DNA from 2 places in the Thiofaba sp. EF100 genome. Region 1 is predicted to be linked to the other one. Evidence: predicted binding sites of a transcription regulator. Region 1 holds the regulator's gene; the other holds the start of a gene.

Region 1 (11,734 bases):
AGCCTGATGGCGCCTGAGTTTCTCTAGCAGGATGTTGAAAAAGGGCTTCCTGCCCTTTTTCAACTCGCCCCGTCGCGGCACATGTCCGCGACGGACTCCGAAGATCAATCACTGAGTGTGATCGATCTTCGCGCAAGCCTTCCATGGCTTGCTCTATCAGAGCCGTTGAAAGACTTTTTCAACGGCCTGCTAGCAAGGGGCATGCCTTCCCGGCGATCCGATGGATGAGGGATGCCTTCATCGCACGACACGCGCCAGGCCCGCGGCCAGTTCCCCAAGGTCGAGTACGGCGTCCGCGAGGCCGGCCTTCGCCACTTCCATCGGCATGCCGTAGATCACGCTGCTGTCCTTGTCCTGGGCCCATACCCGTCCTCCGGCCGCCTTGAGCGCGCGCGCGCCCAACACGCCGTCGCTGCCCATCCCGGTCAGCACCACCCCCAAGACATCCGCGCGGTATACGCTGGCCGCGCTGGAAAAACCGATGTCGACACTGGGACGGTAATGCTCCTTCGGCGTGGCCTCGCGCATGACGAAGGCGGGCTTCCCCTGGCGCCAGCCAATCTGGGTATGCTGGCCACCAGGGGCAATGTAGACATGGCCAGGAAGCGGCTGCTCGCCGTCCTCAGCCTCCTTGACCGCCAGCGGAATGATGCGATTCAGACGCTCGGCGAAGGCCTGGGTGAACAGCGCTGGCATGTGCTGGAGCACCACGATCGGCACCGGATAGCTGGCCGGCAGCCCCTGCAGGACCTTTTGCACCGCGGCGGGACCGCCGGTCGATGCCCCAATGACCAGTATCCCGCGCGGACTTAGGAAGTGCTCATCCTGTTTTCGCACCCTTCCGGCATCCATCCCCGAAGCCTGCTTCGCAGGTTCAGCGCCAGGATTGTCCTGCTCCCGACCCTTGCGAAACTCCGGCTGAAACGAAGGAGCCGCCGGCCGTGCCGGAGCCGCCGTGTGCGCGGCCAGACGGCGCAGGGCCAGCAGGCGCAGCTTGGCCTTGAGGAGAGGGGCTTGCTGTGCAAGATTGCCCGTGCCAGCCTCGTCCAGCTTGGGCATGAAATCCAGCGCCCCCGCATCCAGCGCGTCGAAGGTGGCCTGTGCCCCATAGCGGGTCAGCGAAGAGAGCATCAGGATGGGGGTGGGGCAGCGCTGCATGATCTGCCTTGTGGCGGCAATGCCGTCCAGTCCCGGCATCTCCACGTCCATGGTGATGACATCGGGCTTCAGCTGGCATGCCAGACTGACCCCGTGCTCACCATCCGTCGCCTCGCCGATGACCTCGAAACCAGGCTCCCGCGCGAATATCTCGCGCAGCATGCGCCGGAAAAAGGGCGAATCGTCAACGATCAGAATGCGCATGGTTCGCCCATCTCCATGGCAAACCGCCCGCTTTGGACATCACGCCACAAGTCGTTCACCCCGGCGATGCCCGTATTTCTTCAAAAGGCCGGCCAGATCGAAGATCAGGGCGATGTTGCCGTCCCCGGTGATGGTTGCGCCGGCGAAGCCGGGCAGGCCGTGCAGCAGGTCGCCGAGCGGCTTGATGACGACCTCTTCCTGTCCCAGCACGCGATCCACGATCAAGCCGACGGTCTGGGTGCCCACCTGCAACATGACGATCTGCGCTTCGCTCTCATCCTGGCGCACCGCCTCCCCGGGGATGGCCATCCACTGGCGCAGGTCGAACAGCGGCAGGGCTCGGTTGCGCACGGTAATGGTCCGTTGCCCATCCACGATGTTGGTGGATTTGCCTTCCATCTCGAAGATCTCACTCACGTTGCCGAGCGGCATCGCGTACTTGCGCTCGTTCACCACCACCATCAGGGTGGGGAGGATAGCCAGGGTCAGCGGGACCTTGATGCTGATCAGCGTGCCCTGCCCGGGTGAAGAATCGATGACGATGCTGCCGGAAAGCTTGGCGATCGAGGTCTTGACCACGTCCATCCCCACCCCACGCCCGGAGATGTCAGAGATCTGCTCCTTGGTCGAGAAGCCAGGCATGAAGATCAGGTCGAAGCACTCACGCGGGCTCAGGCGCACGGCCACTTCGGGCTCGAGAAGCCCCTTCTCGACCGCCTTGCGGCGCAGCTTATCGGGGTCCATGCCCGCGCCGTCATCGCGGATGGTCAGCAGGATGTGATCCCCCTCCTGCGAGGCGGACAGCACAACAGTACCGACGCGCGGCTTGCCTTGGGCGACGCGGGCGTCGGGCATCTCGATGCCGTGGTCCACGGCGTTGCGGACGAGGTGCACCAGCGGATCGGCAAGGGCTTCGACCAGGTTCTTGTCCAGGTCGGTCTCCTCCCCCTCGAGCACCAGCTCGACCTGCTTGCCGAGCATCCGCGCCACATCGCGTACCACGCGCGGGAACCGGCCAAAGACCTTTTTGATGGGCTGCATGCGGGTCTTCATCACCGCCGCCTGCAGGTCGGAGGTGACCGTATCCAGGCTGGCGATGGCTTGGGCAGCACTCTCATCCTTGAAACCGGCCTTGAGCGTATTCAGCCGGTTGCGCACCAGCACGAGCTCGCCGACCAGGTTCATGATGGCATCCAGGCGCTCGGTGTCGACGCGCACGGTGGATTCGGGCTTTTCCGCAGGAGGCGCCTTAGGCGCCTCGGAGCGGGCTGGCTCGGAGGATGGGGCAGCCTTTGATGAGGGGGGCACGGCGAGTGCCGGCGGCATGGCCACACCCTTCGCGGACGGCCCCTTGCCCTCGCCGTACAGACTATCGAGCAGTTTGTCGAACTCGTCCTCGGTGATCAGATCGCTCGCCGGGGAGGCGGCCGCGGCCGGCGCCGCCAACGTCACTCCGGGGGCCGAAGGCCCCTTGCCTTCGCCGTAGAGACTGTCGAGCAGTTTGTCGAACTCGTCCTCGGTGATCAGGTCGTCCGCGGCTCCGCCCGTCTTGCCCGACCCCGAAGACAGGGCTGAAGGCGCTCCCCCGACCGCGGCGGTCGATGGCCCCTGCCCCTGTCCGTACATGGAGTCGAGCAGCTGTTCGAATTCATCCTCGCCGATGAGATCCGCCTGGGAAGTCTCGTTTCCGGCCTCAGCCGCGGCTGGCGCCACCTCCGTCTCCGGCTCCACGGCGGGTTCGATGAGCTCGGGGGAGGAGGCCTCGGCCATGACCGGGGGGGCGGCAGGCGCCATCAGCGCCTCGAGATCGCGAAGAAGGCCAGCGTCGGCATGCTCCGGCATCTCCCCTTCACGCAAAGCGGCGAACATCGACTTGAGGGTGTCGAGCACACGCAGCATGACGTCCATGAGCTGGGCGTCGACGCCCCGCTCGCCGTTGCGCAGGAGGTTGAACACATCCTCGGCGCGATGGCAGACCTCGACCAGGGGATGCAGCTCAAGGAAACCCGCCCCGCCCTTGATGGTATGGAATCCCCGGAACACGGCATTCAGCAGGGCGCGATCGTCCGGGGTGCGCTCGAGCTCGATCAGTTGCTCATCGAGGCCGTCGAGCAGTTCACCGGCCTCGATGAGGAAATCCTGCAACAGTTCCGGATCGGCATTGAGCGACATGATCTACTCCCACTCTCAAGGGGCTGCCCCGCGGCACCCGCCATCCTGATTGATGAATTTTCGGAGCCTCGAAGTGCCCTGCTGTCAGAACCCGAGGCTCGCCAGAAGGTCATCGACCTCGTCCTGGCTCTGTACCACGCCCGCTTTGGCGGTGGGCAGGGCCGGACCCTCGGCGCGCGTGGCCTCTTCGGGGTCCCCCGCGCACGCTTGTCCGGTGCTTCCCACCAGGCGGATGAGCTTGACCATCTCCCCCTCGAGCCGCTCGAGCAGCAAGATCACCCGGTGCAGCAGCTGGCCTGTCAGGTCCTGATATTCCTGCGCCAGGATGATCTCGTTGAGCTGGGCGCGTACCTGCTCCCCCTCCCGATTGACCGAGGCAAGGTAGGTCTCGACCGGCCCCAAGGCGTCCTGCAGGGCCTGGTTACCGGGATGCAGCTCGCGCAACGCGGTCAGGCGCTCCGTCACCCGCTGCGAGCGGCGGATGAGGTTGTCGGTCAGAGGCAGGGCCTGCTCAGCCGCCCCGAGCGTGCGGTTGGCCGCCTGTTCGGTGAGGCTGGTGACGTAGCGCAGCCGCTCGCGCGCATCAGGCATGTCCTGGGCCGTCAGCGCATCGAGTCGGCTGTCCTCGGAAAACTGGCGCAGGGAATCGTGCAGGTCGCGGGTGATCGAGCCGATCTCCTTGAACAGCAAGGATTCGCGCGCCTCGGTCAGGTTCATCAGGGCCTGCCGGGCGGCCGGCTCGTCCCCCTGCCGGAGGGTCTCGAGCAACTGCTCGGCCTGGGCCAGGAGTTCCGGGTTCATGAAGGCACTCATGCCATCTCCTTCAGGCAACGCGCTCGAAGATCTTCTCGATCTTTTCCTTGAGGGTGCCCGCGGTGAAGGGCTTGACGACATAGCCGTTCACGCCGGCCTGCGCGGCCATGATGATTTGCTCGCGCTTGGCTTCGGCGGTGACCATCAGTACCGGCAGCCTGGCCAGTTCCGGATCGGACCGTACCGCCTTCAGAAGGTCGATGCCAGTCATGCCCGGCATGTTCCAGTCGGTGATCAGGAAGTCGTAGTGACCGCCCCGCAGCATCGGCAGGGCGGTCGCACCGTCGTCCGCCTCCTCCACGTTGGTGAAGCCGAGCTCACGCAGCAGGTTCTTGATGATGCGTCGCATGGTGGAGAAATCATCCACCACGAGAATCTTCATGTTTCGGTCCAACTCACTTTCCCCCTTGCAGACGGGCCGGCAGGCCCGCCGTCAATTCAAAATCGTGCATTATCGCGCCATTCGGCCAGCCTGGCACGCAATCGCATCAGCGCCTTGCCGTGAATCTGGCTGACGCGCGACTCGCTCACCCCAAGCACCGCGCCGATTTCCTTGAGGTTCAGCTCCTCGACGTAGTAGAGGGACATCATCAGCCGTTCACGCTCGGGCAGGTCGGCGATCGCCTGGGCAAGCTCCATGCGGAAGCGCTCGTCGAACAGGCTCGCCTCGGGGCCGGGACGCTCGTCGGCCACGTCGAGGGTGAGATCCTCGCTCTCCTCGCCCGCATGATCGAGGCTGAAGACCGAGGCCCCCGCACTGTCGGCGAGGATCTGGTGGTATTCGTCCAGGCTGATCCCGAGTTGCTCGCACACCTCCGCATCGCGCGGCTCGCGGCCAAGCCGCTTCTCCAGTTCGCGTACCGCCTCCGCCACTTCGCGGCTGCGGCGGTGCACCGAGCGCGGCGTCCAGTCGTGTTTTCTCACCTCGTCCAGCATCGCCCCGCGGATGCGGATGCCGGCGAAGGTCTCGAAGCTCGCCCCCTGCCCCTCCCGATAACTGCGGGCCGCCTCCAGCAACCCCATCATGCCCGCCTGGATCAGATCCTCGACCTGCACAGTGGCCGGCAGACGCGCGCTCAAATGAAAGGCGATGCGCTTGACCAGGCCGGCATGCTGACGCACCAGCTCACCGGGGTCACCATGCTGGATCTGGGCATACATCGCGCGGGCATTCATGCGCTATCCCCAACCCGCTCGCCGGTGAACTGCACCAGCCGCTCGACGAAGAACTCCAGGCGTCCGTCCGGCCCACTCGGGCGCGGCCACTTGGCGATCCGTTCCGCCATCTGCATGAAGGACTGCGCCGCCCGGCTAGCGTTGTAGGCCTCGACCACCGGCTGCTGGCGCTGCACGGCCTTGCGCAGGTATTCATCAAACGGCACGGCGCCCAAAAAGTTTAGGGTCACGTCGAGAAAGCGGTCGCAGACCGCGGCGAGCTTTTGGTAGAGCAGCCGGCCTTCGCTCGGCGAATGAGTCATGTTGGCGATCACGTGGAAGCGGTCCACACCATGATCGCGCGAGAGTACCTTGATCATGGCATAGGCGTCGGTCAGCGAGGCGGGCTCGTCGCACACCACCACCAGCACCTCGCGCGCGGCACGGGCGAAACTCACCACGCTGTCGGCAATCCCCGCCGCGGTGTCGATGACGAGCGTATCCAGCGGCAGGGTCAGCTCACTGAAGGCATGGATCAGCCCGGCATTCTCGCGCGGCCCCAGCTCGGCCATCTTCTTGACCCCGGAGGAGGCCGGCACGACGTGGATCCCCGCCGGCCCCTGGACGATGATCTCCTGCAGGCTGTGCGTGCCTTCCATGACGTGGGCGAGATTGAGCTTGGGGTGGATGCCGAGCAGCACATCCACATTGGCCATCGCAAGGTCGGCATCCATGAGCATGACTTGCTGCCCGCTGTGGGCCAGCGCCACGGCGAGGTTGACCGAGACGTTGGTCTTGCCCACCCCGCCCTTGCCGCTGGTCACCGCCAACACCTGCACCGGACGCATCTTTTGCATGGCACGCAGGGTTTGTGCCTGGTCAGCCCCCATCTCAACCATGCGCCGCCACCCCCGTCCAGCCCCAGCTCATGCGTTCCTCGGTCATCTCGTCGTCGTTATTCTGCTGCATCAGCTCCACCGCGCGCGCCACCAGCCGTTCGGCGCGTGCGGTGACCAGATCCTCGGGCACCCGCTGCCCGGTCCCCAGCCAGGCGACCGGCAACTGGGCGTCGATCACCGCCCCCAAAGCATCGCCCAGCGAGCCGGCCTCGTCCAGTTTGGTCAGCACGCAGCCCGCCAGGTGAAGATGGCTGAAGCGCTGCACCGCCTCACGCGTCATCGCCCGCTGGGCGCTGGCGGAGATCACCAGCAGCGACTGCAGCCGGGCGGAGGCGGAGCGCAGGTTGCGCATCTGCTCCATCAACCGGGTGTCACGCTGGCTCATGCCGGCCGTATCCACCAGCACCAGGCGGCGGTCGGCCAGGCCGTCGAGGGTGCGGGCAAGCCCGGCGGCATCCTCGGCCACGTACAGCGGCACGTCAAGGATGCGGGCGTAGGCGCGCAGCTGGTCATAGGCGCCGATGCGGTAGTTGTCGGTGCTGACCAGGGCGATGTCCTTGCGTCCATGGCGCATGACAAAGCGCGCGGCGAGCTTGGCCACGGTGGTGGTCTTGCCCACCCCGGTGGCGCCGACCAGGGCGAACATGCCGCCGCTCTCGGTCAGATCCTCGCCCAGCACCGGGATGCGCGCGCCGAGGCTGCGCAGCGCCAGATCCCAGCCCTGCTCGCCGAGCGCGGCCTCGCCCAGGTCCTCCACCACCTCGCGCGCCAGGCGCGGGGCGAGCCCCAGGCCCGTCAGACGGCGCATCAGTTCGGACTGCAAAGGATGATGGCGGGCGTAACGGCGCCACTCCAGCACGCGCAGCTGGCTCTCCATCAGCGTGCGCAGGCTGCGCATCTCCTCTTCCAGGCGCTCCACCCGCAGCGAGGCGGCCGGAGTCTCCTCGGCCTTCGGGGCCTGTCCGCGGTCACGCGCATAGGGGTCGGGCAGATCCTCGTCATCGAGCGCGGCCAGCGCCTCCCGCCCGCCCATGTTCCGACGTTCCCAGTCCTCCTCCCCCTTCGCAGGCGAGGCGGCCGGCGTGTGCAGGGCCTTCAGCGGGGACGGCGAGGCGGGCTCGCTGCGCGGCGCCGTGGCAGCCGAGACCGGGGCAGGCTGGGGAGCGCCCGCGGTGAGGATGGCGCGATCCAGCGGCTCGTCCTCCCACAGATCGAGCCCGGCCGGACGGGCGGCCGGCTTCGGCGGCCAGGCCATGCCGGACACCCGGACTGCGGGTGCCGGTTTGTTGACGGCCTGCTGCAGGCTGGCCTCGACATCCAGCGCGGCGAGGATCTCCACCCCCTCGTCGGTGCGCTTGTTGGAAAGGATGACGGCATCGGCACCCAGCTCCTCGCGCACCTGGCGGATGGCCTGGCGCATGTCGGGGGCGGTAATGCGTCGAATCTTCATGATGCTTTCCTCTCCTGCATTCACTATGGCCGGATCAGCCGACCGTCTTTACTGGCCGATACTGGCCACCACGCGGATCTGCCGGTTTTCCGGCACCTCCTGGTAATTCAGCACCCGCAGGCCCGGGATGGCGTAGCGCAGCATGCGCGCAAGCCAGGGCCGCAGCGGCGGGGCCACCAGCAGCACCGCCGGCTCGCCCTGCATCTCCTGGCGCTGGGTGGCCTCCGAGAGCGAGCGATGCAGGCGCTCCGCAAGCCCAGGCTCCAGTCCCGGGCCCACCTCGCCGCTGCCTTGAGTGGTATTAAGCAATAACTGTTCCAGACTCGGCTCGAGGGTGATCACCGGCAGCTCCGGGGCCAGGCCATTGATGCTCTGCACGATCATCCGGCCAAGGGCCACGCGCACGGCGGCGGTCAGCTGGGCCGCATCCTGGGTGCGCTGGGCCTGCTGGGCGAGGGTCTCGGCAATGGTGCGCATGTCGCGGATCGGCACCTTCTCCTCCAACAGGTTCTGCAGCACCTGCACCACTGTAGTCAGCGGCAGGGCCCGCGGCACCAGATCCTCCACCAGCTTGGGCGCGGTCTGCTTGAGGGTCTCCAAGAGCTGCTGCACCTCCTCGTAACCGAGCAGCTCCTGCGCGTTGTCCTGCAGGATCTGCGAGAGATGGGTGGCGATCACCGTGCTGGCATCCACCACCGTGTAGCCCAGGGCCTGGGCATGCTCACGGTCAGCCGGCACGATCCACACCGCCTCCAGGCCAAAGGCCGGGTCCTTGGTCTGGATCCCCTTCAGCGTGCCGTGCACCTGGCCAGGGTTAATCGCCATCTCGCGATCCGGGTGGATCTCGCCCTGCCCGATCGGCACGCCATGCAGGCTGATGCGGTAAGCGTTGGGTGCAAGGTCAAGGTTGTCGCGGATGTGCACGGCCGGGACCAGAAAACCGAGCTCCTGCGACAGCTTCTTGCGCACGCCCTTGATGCGCGGCATCAGCTGCCCCCCCTGGTTGCGGTCGACGATCGGGATCAGGCCGTAGCCCACCTCCAGACCGATGACATCGACCGGGGGCACGTCCTCCCAAGTCAGCTCGCGGGTCTCCGGCCGGGCCGGGGCCTGCGCCTCGAGCGGGACGGGCGGCTTGGCCCGCGCCGCCTCCTCCTGCTTGCGCGCCATCCACCAGGCGCCGAACCCGGTCACCGCGGCCAGGCTCAGGAAGGCGAAATTGGGCATGCCGGGCACCAGCCCCATGCCACCCATGATCCCGGCGGTCACGCCCAGCACCTTCGGGTTGGCGAACATCTGCTTGAAGACCTGCTCGCCCATGTCCTGCGACTGGGTCATGCGGGTGACGATGATCGCGGTGGCGGTCGAGAGCAACAGCGCCGGGATCTGCGCCACCAGACCATCGCCGATGGTCAGCAGGGTGTAGGTGCGGCCGGCATCGCCAAAGCTCATGTCGTGCTGCACGACGCCGATGATGAGCCCGCCGATCAGGTTGATGATCAGGATCAGGATGCCGGCCACCGCATCGCCGCGCACGAACTTGCTGGCACCGTCCATCGACCCGTAGAAGTCCGCCTCTTGGGCCACCTCTGCCCGCCGCGCACGCGCCTCCTCCTGGGTGATGAGCCCGGCGTTGAGGTCGGCGTCGATCGCCATCTGCTTGCCGGGCATGGCATCGAGGGTGAAGCGTGCGGAAACCTCCGACACCCGGCCGGCGCCCTTGGTGACCACCACGAAGTTGATGATCACCAGGATCACGAACACCACCACGCCGACCGCGAAGTTGCCACCGATCACGAACTCCGCGAACGACTCGATCACATGTCCAGCGGCCGCGCCGCCCTGGTGCCCCTCGAGCAGGATCACGCGGGTGGAGGCGATATTGAGCGCCAGTCGCAACAAGGTGGAGACGAGGATGATGGTGGGGAAGACCGCGAAGTCGAGCGGCCGCAGGACGTAGACCGTCACCATCACCACCACGAGGCTCAGGGTGATGTTGAAGGTGAAGAACGTATCGAGCAGGAAGGGCGGCAGGGGGATGACCATCATCGTCAGAAGAATGACGATGATCATCGGCGCGCCCAGACCGCGCCCGCGCCAACCCCGCACCTGACCCAGCAGGGCCTTGGGGTCGAGGCGTGGCAGACTCAGATCGGCAAGCTTCATGTTTCCTCGCTCAAGGATGACGTAGGCCCCTGCGGGCCTTGGTCATCCTCTAGCACGGATCATGCCGTCCTCATGGAGCCTCGGTGGTCCACGGCCCCTCCGGCACCTCGACCTCCGGCCTGGGTGGCGGCATGCCCCCCTTCCGGCGGGCCTCGTTGAGCTGGTAGACATAGGCCAGCACCTGCGCCACCGCGCGGTAGAGTTCGGCAGGGATCGGCTGATTGAGGTCGGTGGTCTGGTACAGCGCACGGGCCAGCGGCGGGGCGGAGAAGATCAGCACGCCGTTGGCCTCACCGAGCTCGCGAATGCGCGCCGCCACCAGGTCCCGCCCCTTGGCCACCACGATCGGCGCGTCGCCGCGCGCGGCGTCATAACGCAGGGCCACGGCGAAGTGGGTGGGGTTGGTGATGATGACGTCCGCCTTCGGCACCTCCTGCATCATGCGACGCTGGGCGGCCTGCATCTGCAGCTGACGGATCTTCTGCTTGACCTCGGGCTTGCCTTCGGTCTCCTTGAACTCGTCTTTGATCTCCTGTTTGGTCATGCGCAGTTGCTTGATGTGCTCCCACAACTGGTAGGGCACATCCGCGGCCGCGATCAGCAGGGTGACTGCGCTCATCCACAGGAAGCCCCAGCCGAGGATGTCCATGCCCGCCAATAATCCGCCACGCGGATCGGTCAGGCCAAGGCGCAAAAAGTCGTCGAGATCCCACCAGATCACCAGGGCGGCCACCGCACCCACCAACAGGAACTTGAGGATGCTCTTGAAGAGCTCGATCAGGGCGCGCAGGGCGAACATACGCTGCAACCCCTTGAGCGGATCGATGCGCTCGAACTTCGGCGCGAGAGCCTTCCAGCTGAAGCTGATCCCGCCCATCAACAGCGGGGCCAGGAAGGCCGCGAGGATCAACAGCCCCAGCAGGGGCAGGATGGCGAGAAAGCCGCGCCAGGCCATCTCGCCCAGCTCCCGCGTCATCCAGCGCGGGTCGAGGATCATCTCGCGGGTCAGGCTAAGCCCCTGGCGCATCTCATCCATCAGGGCCACCGCTATCCCGGGCCCCAACAGAAGCAAGCCTGCGGCCGAGATGATCAACACCAGGGTGGTGGAGAGCTCACGCGAGCGCGCGATCTGCCCCTGCTCGCGCGCCTCGCGCTGGCGTTTCGGGGTTGGGGCTTCGGTCTTTTCCTGACCGCTGTCCGGCGCCTCCGCCATGCCCTAGCCCCCGAGCATCTGGCGCATAGCAATCAGCCCCTGCTCGAGCAGGTGCTCGAACTGGGGTCTGAGCACCGGCGCGGCCAGCAGCATCATGACGAAGCCCACCAGCAAGGTGAGCGGGAAGCCGACCGAGAAGATGTTCAGCTGCGGCGCAGCGCGGGTAATGACCCCGAGGGCGAGGTTGGTCAAAAGCAGGGCGGTGAGCGCGGGGAGCGCCACCCACATCGCCCCCTCGAACATCCTGCCGGCCCAGCCCACCACCGCCCACCAGGCCTCCCGTCCGAGCGGTTCGGCGGTGATCGGCATCAGGCGGAAACTGTCGGCCAGCATCTCGACCAGCATCAGGTGCCCATCCAGGGTGAGGAAAAGCAGGGTCACGACGATGGTGTAGAACTGGCTGATCACCGGCACACTGACCCCATGCTGGGGGTCCACCGCGGAAGCAAACCCCAGCCCCATGGTCATGGCGATCACCTCCCCCGCGTTGATGAACACGGCGAA
Region 2 (9,425 bases), on a different contig from region 1:
GAACCGCTGCTCGATGGGCTGGGGCTGACCCGCCGCGCCGGCTGCATCGTCAGCGGTGACACCCTGCCGACCCGCAAGCCTGACCCTGCCCCCGTACGCCACGCCTGCGCCCTGCTCGGCCTGCCGGAGGCGGGCTGCGTGATGGTGGGCGATGCCGAGCGCGACATCGCCGCCGCCCGTTCCGCCGGCTGCCCGTCCATCGCCGCCGCCTTCGGCTATGTGCTGGAGGATGACGACCCACATACCTGGGGCGCGGATGCGGTGGTGGATGCGGCCTCCGAACTCCTGACCTGGATTTGACCTGGGATTGCCCATGCCCGGACAACTGCCCCTCCTGACCGCCCTCGGCGGCCTGCTGTTCGGCGCGCTGCTGACCTGGCTCATCCTGCGCGCCAGCCGCAAGGCCCTCGAGGCCACCTTGAGCGAGCGCCTGCATGCCGCCGAGGCCCATGCGCAGGAACAGCAGCTGGCTCGCCAACAGGTCGAGAGCGAGAACCAGCAGTTGCGCGAGGGCCTGCAACGCGCGGGCGAGGAGCGCGCCGCCCTGCACGAGCGCGCCAGCCGCGTCCCCCTCCTCGAGCAGGAGGCTGGCGGGCTGCGCATCCAGCTGGAGCGTCTGGAAGAGGAGCGCCGGGGACTGGGCGAGCGTGCGGCCAGCCTGGCCGCGGAGCTGGGGCCGCTGCGCGCCCGCCTGGCGGCCCTCGAGCAGACCCTGCATGAGACCACCCAGGAGCGCGAGCAGCTGCGCGCCACCCTCGCCCAGACTCAGACCCAGCTTGCCGCCGAGCGCCAGCAGGCGCAGGAGAAGCTCGCCCTCTTGCTTGCGGCCAAGGAGCAGCTCGCCGAGCAGTTCAAGCTCCTGGCCGCCGAGATCCTCGAGGAGAAGAGCCGCCGCTTCACCGAGCAGAATCAGTCCCAGCTCGGCCAGTTGCTCGACCCCCTGCGCGAGCGGCTGGGCGAGTTCCAGAAGAAGGTCGAGGACAGTTACGGCCAGGAGGCGCGCGAGCGCCTGCTGCTACGCGAGGAGCTCAAGCGCCTGGCGGAGATGAACACCCGCCTGGGCGAGGAGGCCCACAACCTGACCCGCGCGCTCAAGGGGGAGCGTAAGACCCAGGGCCTGTGGGGTGAGATGATCCTCGAGACCGTGCTGGAGAGTTCCGGCCTGCGCAAGGGGCATGAGTACGAGACCCAGGTGAGCCTTGCGGGCGCCCACGGCCGCGTCCTCCCCGATGCATTGATCCATCTGCCGGAGAACCGGGTGGTGATCGTCGACGCCAAGGTGTCCCTGTCCGCCTACGAGCGCCACGTCAACAGCATGGATGCGACCGAGCGCGCGCGCCACCTGAAGGAGCACATCGCCGCCCTGCGCAACCACGTGGCCGGGCTGTCGGCCAAGGCCTACGAGAACCTGCCCGACCTGCGCACGCTGGACTTCGTCCTGTTGTTCGTGCCGATCGAGCCCGCCCTGATGCTGGCGATGGAGCACGAACCGGCGCTGTTCCAGGACGCCCTCAAGCGCAACATCGTCCTGGTCTCACCCACCACCCTGCTGGCCGTACTGCGCACCATCGCCCACCTCTGGCGGCAGGAACAGCAGAACCGCAATGCGCAGGAGATCGCCCGCCAGGCCGGCGACCTGTACGACAAGCTGGTCGGCTTCGTGGACGACATGCAGAAGCTCGGCGAGCGCCTAGACCAGGCCCACAAGAGCTACGATGCCGCGTTCAACAAGCTCCAGAGCGGGCGCGGCAACCTCATCGGCCGCGCCCAGCGCCTGCACAAACTCGGCGTGCAGCCCACCAAGACGCTGCCGGAAGCCCTGGTGCAAGGTGCGCAGGAGAGCGACGAGGAGGATGATCCCGCATGAGCCCACTATCCGCCTTCCGCAAGCGCCACCCCCTGTTGACCCTCGCCCTGCCGCTGCCGTCCGGCTCGCCCCTCGAGCGCGCGGCGCGTGGTCTGGATGCCAACTGGAACGCGGCCGAAGCCGCACTGACCGCAGGTCATGAGGACATCGCCGCGCTGATGCACTCGGCGCGCAGCCTGGGCGGGGAGCTGGCGCAGCAGCAACTTCAGCACCTATGGCCGGAGGCCGGGGCGCATGACCTCGCGCTGGCGAAGGGCCTCGGGGTGGCGCTGTGGCTTGCGGAAATGCTTCTGTTCCTGCGTGAGGATGCCGCCGGCGGACGCATCCTTCCCCCCCGCGATGCGATGCGGCGTTTCATGGTCGAAGAGAGCCAGATCCATGAGGGGCGCCACGATTTCGCCCTGCGCCGCCTGGCCGGCCACCTGGCGGAGCAGGCGATCAAGATCCTGCAGGGCAGCGCGCCGCTCGGGCTCTCCGCCCCCCTCCTGCTGCGCCTGCGCCTGCGCTGGGCCATGCTCTACACCGGCTTCCTGCTAGAGGCCATGCGCCGCGATCCGGACGCGCCCTTCATCCACCCGAGGCTGCCGCCGCGCGAGTTCCTGCGCCTGCTTGGCCGCGCCCTGTCCCCCGATTCACGAGGGAAGAACAAGGGCGGCGGCTGCAGCGGCTGACCCCTCAGGCCCGGGCGGACTTGTTCATCACCGCCAGGGCAGCCTGGTTGCGCAGGGTTTTGACCACCTTGAGCGCCTCGGGAGGCATGTTGGCACCGCGCCCCTCGGCGTAGAACAGTGCCACCGGGCGGCGGTTGACGTAGACGGGATAGATCAGGGCCGTGTCCGACTCGGCAGCCCCCCACTGCCAGGGCTCCATGCGTGCTGCCGGGACATCCCGCCTGTGGATCAGACGGTCCTCGCCGCCCTGCAGGCTGGTGACGATCGGGTTGCCCGAATCCAGCGAAAGCATCCCCGCCTTGAGGATCTGCGCGCTGTGTTCGCCAAAGGCCATGCTGGGACGCAGTGCCCGGCTGCGCGCGTCGTGCACGAAGAAAACGGCGAGGGCGAGGTCCAGCCCCTGGTACAAGGTTTCCAGGATGCTCGACAGCAGTTCCGGCAGGGCATAGTCCTCGAGCAGCGATGCGGTGACGTCCTCGATGCCGCGCAGCAGGCGCTCCGACCCACTCGTCGGTGCGGAGGCCGCCGGCGCCTCGGGCAAGACCACCGCCTCCGGCAGCTGCCCGCCCAAGCGGGCGAGCAGGCCGTGGGTGCCATCCGTCGCCTCGAACAGGCCGACGTAGATCCCCATGCGCTCACGCGCCTCCGCCAGCGCCTGGTGCACGGCCTCCGGCTCGATGCCTCCCCGCCGCGCCAACTCCTCCAAGGCGGCGTCGGCCTTCGCGGACGAAGTCGCGGTCAGCAGGATGGCCGTACCGGCATTGGCGAACGAGGCCACCCACGCGGCCTGCTGCACGGGCGGTACGGTACCCAGGCGGGCCGTGAGCGGCACGGGACGCATGTCCGCCCGCAGACTGTCGGGCAGGCCCCAGCGCGCCGCCACCTCGCGCCCGAGATGATCGGCGACGATCCCGGTCGCACGCAGGATGGCGGCCCGCTCGTCCAACCCTTCCTCCTGGCACAGCCGCTCAATCTCCGGCGGCGCCTCGGGAAGGTGACGATAGACCAGCATGGGACCCAGGTTCTGGAACAGGGCTGCGAGAAAGACCGGCTCCCCACCCCGCCCCACCATCGGGCGGGACAAGGCCTGGGCCAGCAGGGCGCCGAACAGGGCCTGCAGCATCCTGCCCCGTAGCCGGCCGGCATGGTCCTGCCCCTGGAGATGCTCGAACAGCATGAGGGTGAGGGCGATCTCCTTCACCTCCTCGAAACCGAGCAGCATCACAGCCCTTGAGACGGTGTGCACCGTGCCCCGCGCCTCGCGCACGCTGAAGGTGTTCGCCACCGCGAGGACTTTCCTGGTCAGGGCCACATCGCGCAGGATGAGGGAGCACAGCTCGTTGATCGAGCGCTGATCCTCGTCGGCGATGAGGGCGCCGACCTCTTGGACAGTGCGCGAGAAGGCTGGGAAGTCCGGCGCCGCTTGAATCTTGTTGAGCAGGATTTCCAGCATCAGCGAACCCGGTAGGCGAGGCAAACGCGCGATTGTAGCGGCCGCCCCAGGGCGTATCCATGGGTCTCCGCCTGGGGAGGGCGCCTCATGAGCGCTGCCTTGCCTCGCTGATCAGGGCCTCCAGTGCCGCCTGGCCGAGGCTGTCCAGGGCATCGAAGCGGACACCGATATCGTAGCCTCCCTCGACCTTCTCCTTGCGGACGATGCGTCCCGGCAGCAGGACGCGCCCCGTCCAGGTGGAGGCGTGCAGCGGCCGGATCTCCAGCTGGATGTCGCTCCCCATACTGACGTCCTCACCGACGTGCAGCAGCGCACCCGTGCTGCTCAGATCCATCGCCACCCCCGGAAGCTCGCGCCCCGCGCCATCCTTGGCCTTGGCCCGCAGGAAGCAGGTGTGGCGCGCCCCCTGGCGCTGCTCGAAGAGCCGGGTTTCCCGTTCTCCCTCGCCGAAGGTGAAATGGCCGAGGATCTCGTTGAGACGGTCGGCGGCCTCGTCCAGCGTGCCGACCACCACCTGGGTGGCCCGCATCCGCTCGGCGTTGTCATCGAGCACCTGGAACAGGTGTTCGAGCTCGCGCCGCAGCCCCTCGACACGGCTGGACTGTTCCTGGGTCTGGCCGGCGATGTTCTGGTTCGCAGCCTCGGTCACGCGCACCTGCTCGTCGATGCCGCTCATCGCCAGGGTGATGTCTTCGGCCAGGCGCCCGCTCTCGCGCACCCGCTCCACCACCCGGCCCATCACCGTCACGCCCTCGTCGGCCCGCTCGGTGAGATGCTCGATCAGTCGGCGGATCTCCAGCGTCGACTCCTGGGTCTTGCTCGCGAGCCCTCGCACTTCGTCCGCCACCACGGCAAAGCCGCGGCCGTGCTCCCCCGCCCGCGCGGCCTCGATGGCGGCATTCAGAGCCAGCAGGTTGGTCTGCTCGGCGATCGCGCTGATGACCCCGGTGATGCGCTGGATGCCCTGCACGGCCTCCTGCAGGGCCTGGATGCCGCTCGCGGCCAGCTCCACCTCGCGCACGCTCTCCTCCACGGCATGGCGGCTGGCCTGCAGGGTCGCCTGTCCGGCGCGCACATGCTCCATCGCCATCTGGGCCGCCAGCTGGGCGCGTGCCGCGGAATCCTGCACTTCCACCGCCAAATCGCCGACGAGCGCAGCCACCGCCGCGACCTCGCTCTGGCGGCTGCGCTCGAGTTCGCCATGGCGCACGATCTCCTCGGAGATGGTGCTCATCTGCCGCGCCCCCGCCCGCACCCGGTCACTCTGGCGGGTAATCTGACGCATGTAGCCGGCCAGCTGACCCACCATGCCGTTGAAGGCGTCAATAATCTGACCAATCATGTCTGCGCTGCGCATGCTGCACTCGTGGGTCAGGTTGCCCTCGCGGATGCTCCCCGCCACCTCGGCGATCCGGCCCAGCTTACGCAGCAGCACGACATGCGTGACCACGTAATTGAAGATGCCGACCATCCCCCCCGCCACCAGGCAGCCGGCGACGAACCACCACTTCATGCCCGGCCGGTATTCGACGAAGAACGTGGCATAGAGAGGGAAAATCACCCCCATCGCCACCCCAAAGCCGAGGAAGGCGAACCGGAGGCGACGCAGCAGACTGGGTTCGGACCACATGGCAACTATTCCTGAAAGGTCGTTGACGCTGTATCGGAAAAAACGGACTTTTCTTGATCCATGCAAGAGGCAGGCCAGCCCCCATGACGGGGCCAGTGGTACCATGCGCGCATGGACATCCTCAGCTATTGCCGCGACCAGGCCGCCCCACCGGGCTCGGCCCCCTACTATGCCTGCCGCTTCCTGCCCGAGCAGCAAAAACCCGCCGCCTTGGCGGTGCTTGCCCTGCGCGCCGAGCTTTTGGATGCGAGCACCCGCATCCCCGAGCCTAGTGTCGCCCAGGCGCGCCTCGACTGGTGGCTCGCGGAACTTTCGGCCGCCGCTGCCGGCACCGCCCAGCACCCCATCGCCCAAGCCCTGATGCAGCATGTGCTGCACCTGCCAGGACGGCTGGAACTGCTGGAGGAGATGGTGGCCGGCGCGCAGGACCGCCTGCGCCATGGCTACCTGGAGCAGGAGCGCGACTTCGGCCTGCATGCTTTCCGCCATGAAGTCGCCCCCTGGCTGATCCTGACCGACCCCGAGGGGGGCGCCGGCCGTGCGGAGCGCGACTTCGCCCACGCTATCGGGCAGGCGCTGGCCTGGGTGCGCGTGCTGCACCAGCTGGGGCGGGATGCGGCACGCGGCCAGGTGCTGATCCCGCGCGAAACCCTCGCCCGGCACGGTCTGGACGTGCCCGACCTGCTCCAACCGCGCACCTCCGAGGCCGTCCGCGCGATGCTGGAGAAGCTGGGCGCACAGGTGCGCGGGCAACTGCGCCACGCCCGGACCATGCTCCCCTCCGAGGCGCAGCCGCAACAGGTGATGGCCCTGGTCAGCCTGGCCCAAGCCGACGCCCTGCTTGAGGCGATGGCCCAGGACGGCTGGCGGCTGCTTGATGCGCGCCCGGAACTCACTCCCCTGCGCCTGCTGTGGCTCAGCTGGCGCACCGCCCGCAAGGCTCGCTCGAGGAAAGCCTGATGACGACGACCACCCTCCTGCTCACCGGCGCCACCGGCGGCCTCGGCCGCGCAACGAGTCTGGAGGCCGCGCGACGCGGTGCTCGCCTGATCCTGCTCGGCCGCAAGCCCGAAACACTGATGCAGCTCGCCGACGAGGTGGCCGCCGCCGGCCACCACGAGCCGCTGCTGCACGCCATCGACCTCTCCGGCGCCCAGGCCGAAGACTACGCCCAGCTCGCCGAGCTGATCGCGGCCCACGCCGGCCGGCTGGACGGCCTGCTCCACCTCGCGGCGGATGCCGGCGCCCCGGCTCCGCTGGCGCACGTCGATCCCACGGTGTGGAACCGCCTGCTGCGCGTCAACCTGACCGCCCCCTTCCTGCTCACCCGCGCCTGCCTGGGGCTACTCAAGTCCTCCGCGGGCAAGGTCGTATTCATCGGCGATGCCTGTGAGGCGGCGTATCTTGGCGCCTACGGTGTGGCCAAGGCGGGCCTTGCACGCCAGGCGGCGCAATGGGCGGAGGAGCAACCCGGCATCCACGTGGAGCTGTTCACTGCACCGCCCATGCCCACCCCCCTGCGCGCGCGGCTGTTCCCGGGTGAAGGTCCGGCGGCAGGGCTGACGCCGGTGATGGATGTGGCGCGCGCCTTGGTCGACCGCCTCATGCAGGAAGGGGCAGGCGTGTAGCACAACCATGTGTAGGAGGCCCGCCCTCGGGCCGAGTGGCTCTTGCCTTATCGGCCCGAGGGCGGGCCTCCTACAACGTTGCGGCAGGGCAGCCATCCCGCAGCACGCAGGCCGCGCAGCGCGGGCGCGAGCGGCATATCTCCTTGCCATGCGCGACGAGGAGGGCATGGAACTGGTTGTACAGGGGCACATCGGGCGGAAGCTCAGCCTCGATCACCGCGCGCAGGTGCTCGTAACCCGTACCGGGATCGACCAGCCCAAGCCGCCCCAAAATACGGCGGGTGTAGGCGTCGATGACAAACACCGGGCGCCCGAAGGCATAGAGCAGGATGTCGTCCGCCGTTTCCGGCCCGACGCCGCGCACGCCGAGCAGGCCCGCCCGCAGCGCATCGTCCGACCATTGAGCCAGGGCCTCCTCACCGCCCGCCGCCGATACCCACTCCAGCAGGGCCCGCAGGCGCCGCGCCTTGACATTGAAATAGCCCGCCGGGCGGATCAGCGCGGCCAGCTCGTCCAAGGACAGGGCCAGCAGCGCCTCGATGGATAGCGCCCCCGCGGCCTTGAGGTTGGCGATCGCCCGCTCGACGTTGCTCCAGGCGGTGTTCTGGGTCAGCACCGCGCCGACCATGATCTCAAGCCTCGACTCCCCCGGCCACCAATGCTGGGGGCCCCAGGCGTCATCCAGCCTGCGGTAGGCCTCCAGCAAGGTCATAGGGCGTAACTGGCCCCCTTCTTGGGTACCTCCACCCTCCAGCCGAGCTGTTTGTGCACCAGCAGACCAAATCCCTGCGCGGTCTCGGACTCGCCATGCACGATAAAGGTCTGGCGCGGCGGCTTGCGGAAATGACCCAGCCAGCCCAGCAGGGCATCGCGGTCCGCATGGGCGGACAGGCCGCCCACGGTGTAGAGCTCGGCATGCACCGGGATACGCTCACCGAACAGGGTGACCTCCTTCGCGCCATCCACCAGCCGGCGGCCGAGCGTGCCCGCCGCCTGGAAGCCGGTGATGAGGATGGTGTTGGCGTGGGAGGTGAGGTTGTGGCGCAGGTGGTGACGGATGCGCCCCCCCTCGCACATGCCCGAGGCCGCGATGATGATCGCGCCGTGCTTGACCCGGTTGAGCGCCATCGACTCCTCGACGCTCTCGGTGAAGCGCACGCGGATGCCCTGACCCCGGGTCCGCAGGGCCTTCTGCGCATCCTCATCCAGCCATTGGTGATACTTGAGGGTGAGGCGCGTGGCCTCCGTCGCCATCGGCGAATCGACGTACACCTCAAGATCCTGCGGAATGCGGCCATCCTCGGCCAGCTCGTGCAGCATGTAGATCACCTCCTGGGTGCGGCCGACGGCAAAGGCTGGCATGACCACATTGCCGCGCTTCTTGAACAGGGTGTCGTTGATCGCGTGCGCGAGTTCTTCGCGGGTGGAATCGAGCGGCTTGTGCAGCCGGTTGCCATAGGTGGACTCGACCAGCAGGATGTCGGCCTCCTCGATCGGGGTCGGGTCGTGCATCAGCGGGCGACCGGGCTGGCCGAGGTCGCCCGAGAACACCAGCTTGGTGGTCGCCCCCGCCTCATTCACCCACACTTCGAGGATGGCCGAGCCGAGGATGTGACCGGCGTCGCGGAACTGGACCCTTACCTGCGGATGGGGATGCAGGGGCGTATCGTAGGCATAACCGTACAGGCGCTTCAGACTCGCATGGGCCTGGGCCACGGTGTAGAGGGGGGCGACGTCCTGCCTGCGGCCGGTCTTCGCCCGGCGCCGGTGTCGCGTCTCCCATTCGGCCTCTTTCTCTTGCAGGTGGGCCGAGTCCGGTAGCATCACCCCCAAGAGATCGCGCGTCGGCTCGGTGCAGTAGACCGGCCCTTTGAAGCCCATCGCCACCAGCCGGGGCAGCAGACCGGAATGGTCGATGTGCGCATGGGTGAGAAGGATGAAGTCGATGTCCTCGGGGTCGAATCCCGGCGCCTCGCGGTTGCTGGAGTCCGCCGTGCGTCCGCCCTGGAACATGCCACAGTCGACGAGGAAGCGGACGCCGTCGGTCTCGACCAGGTAGCAAGAACCGGTGACTTCGCGCGCGGCGCCGAGGAAGGTGAGGTTCATGACGGTCTCTCCGTTGCGGACGGTTTCAGGGACTTTTTACAAAGTTAGCATCTGGCGGGGTGAAGGAGAG

The links. The regulator FliA, encoded in region 1, starts transcription of late flagellar genes. The targets are predictions, from matches to a motif close to GCTAAAGTTNNNNNNNNNNCNGCCGATA.
Region 2: the regulator FliA is predicted to act here: its motif matches at 5,653-5,680, upstream of V6D91_RS04360 (methyl-accepting chemotaxis protein).

What each region holds. Positions count from the first base shown of each region.
Region 1 is NZ_JBAJEY010000003.1:135,038-146,771, forward strand. It holds gene V6D91_RS07405 (chemotaxis response regulator protein-glutamate methylesterase) at 238-1,362, opposite strand; gene V6D91_RS07410 (chemotaxis protein CheA) at 1,402-3,534, opposite strand; gene V6D91_RS07415 (protein phosphatase CheZ) at 3,619-4,335, opposite strand; gene cheY (chemotaxis response regulator CheY) at 4,358-4,741, opposite strand; gene V6D91_RS07425 (RNA polymerase sigma factor FliA) at 4,786-5,523, opposite strand; gene V6D91_RS07430 (MinD/ParA family protein) at 5,520-6,359, opposite strand; gene flhF (flagellar biosynthesis protein FlhF) at 6,394-7,851, opposite strand; gene flhA (flagellar biosynthesis protein FlhA) at 7,900-9,924, opposite strand; gene flhB (flagellar biosynthesis protein FlhB) at 10,088-11,230, opposite strand; gene fliR (flagellar biosynthetic protein FliR) at 11,234-11,734, opposite strand, start outside.
Region 2 is NZ_JBAJEY010000001.1:874,171-883,595, forward strand. It holds gene gph (phosphoglycolate phosphatase) at 1-300, shown strand, start outside; gene rmuC (DNA recombination protein RmuC) at 314-1,867, shown strand; gene V6D91_RS04350 (squalene/phytoene synthase family protein) at 1,864-2,538, shown strand; gene V6D91_RS04355 (HDOD domain-containing protein) at 2,543-3,991, opposite strand; gene V6D91_RS04360 (methyl-accepting chemotaxis protein) at 4,077-5,621, opposite strand; gene V6D91_RS04365 (squalene/phytoene synthase family protein) at 5,733-6,581, shown strand; gene V6D91_RS04370 (SDR family NAD(P)-dependent oxidoreductase) at 6,581-7,249, shown strand; gene V6D91_RS04375 (endonuclease III domain-containing protein) at 7,320-7,961, opposite strand; gene V6D91_RS04380 (MBL fold metallo-hydrolase) at 7,958-9,355, opposite strand.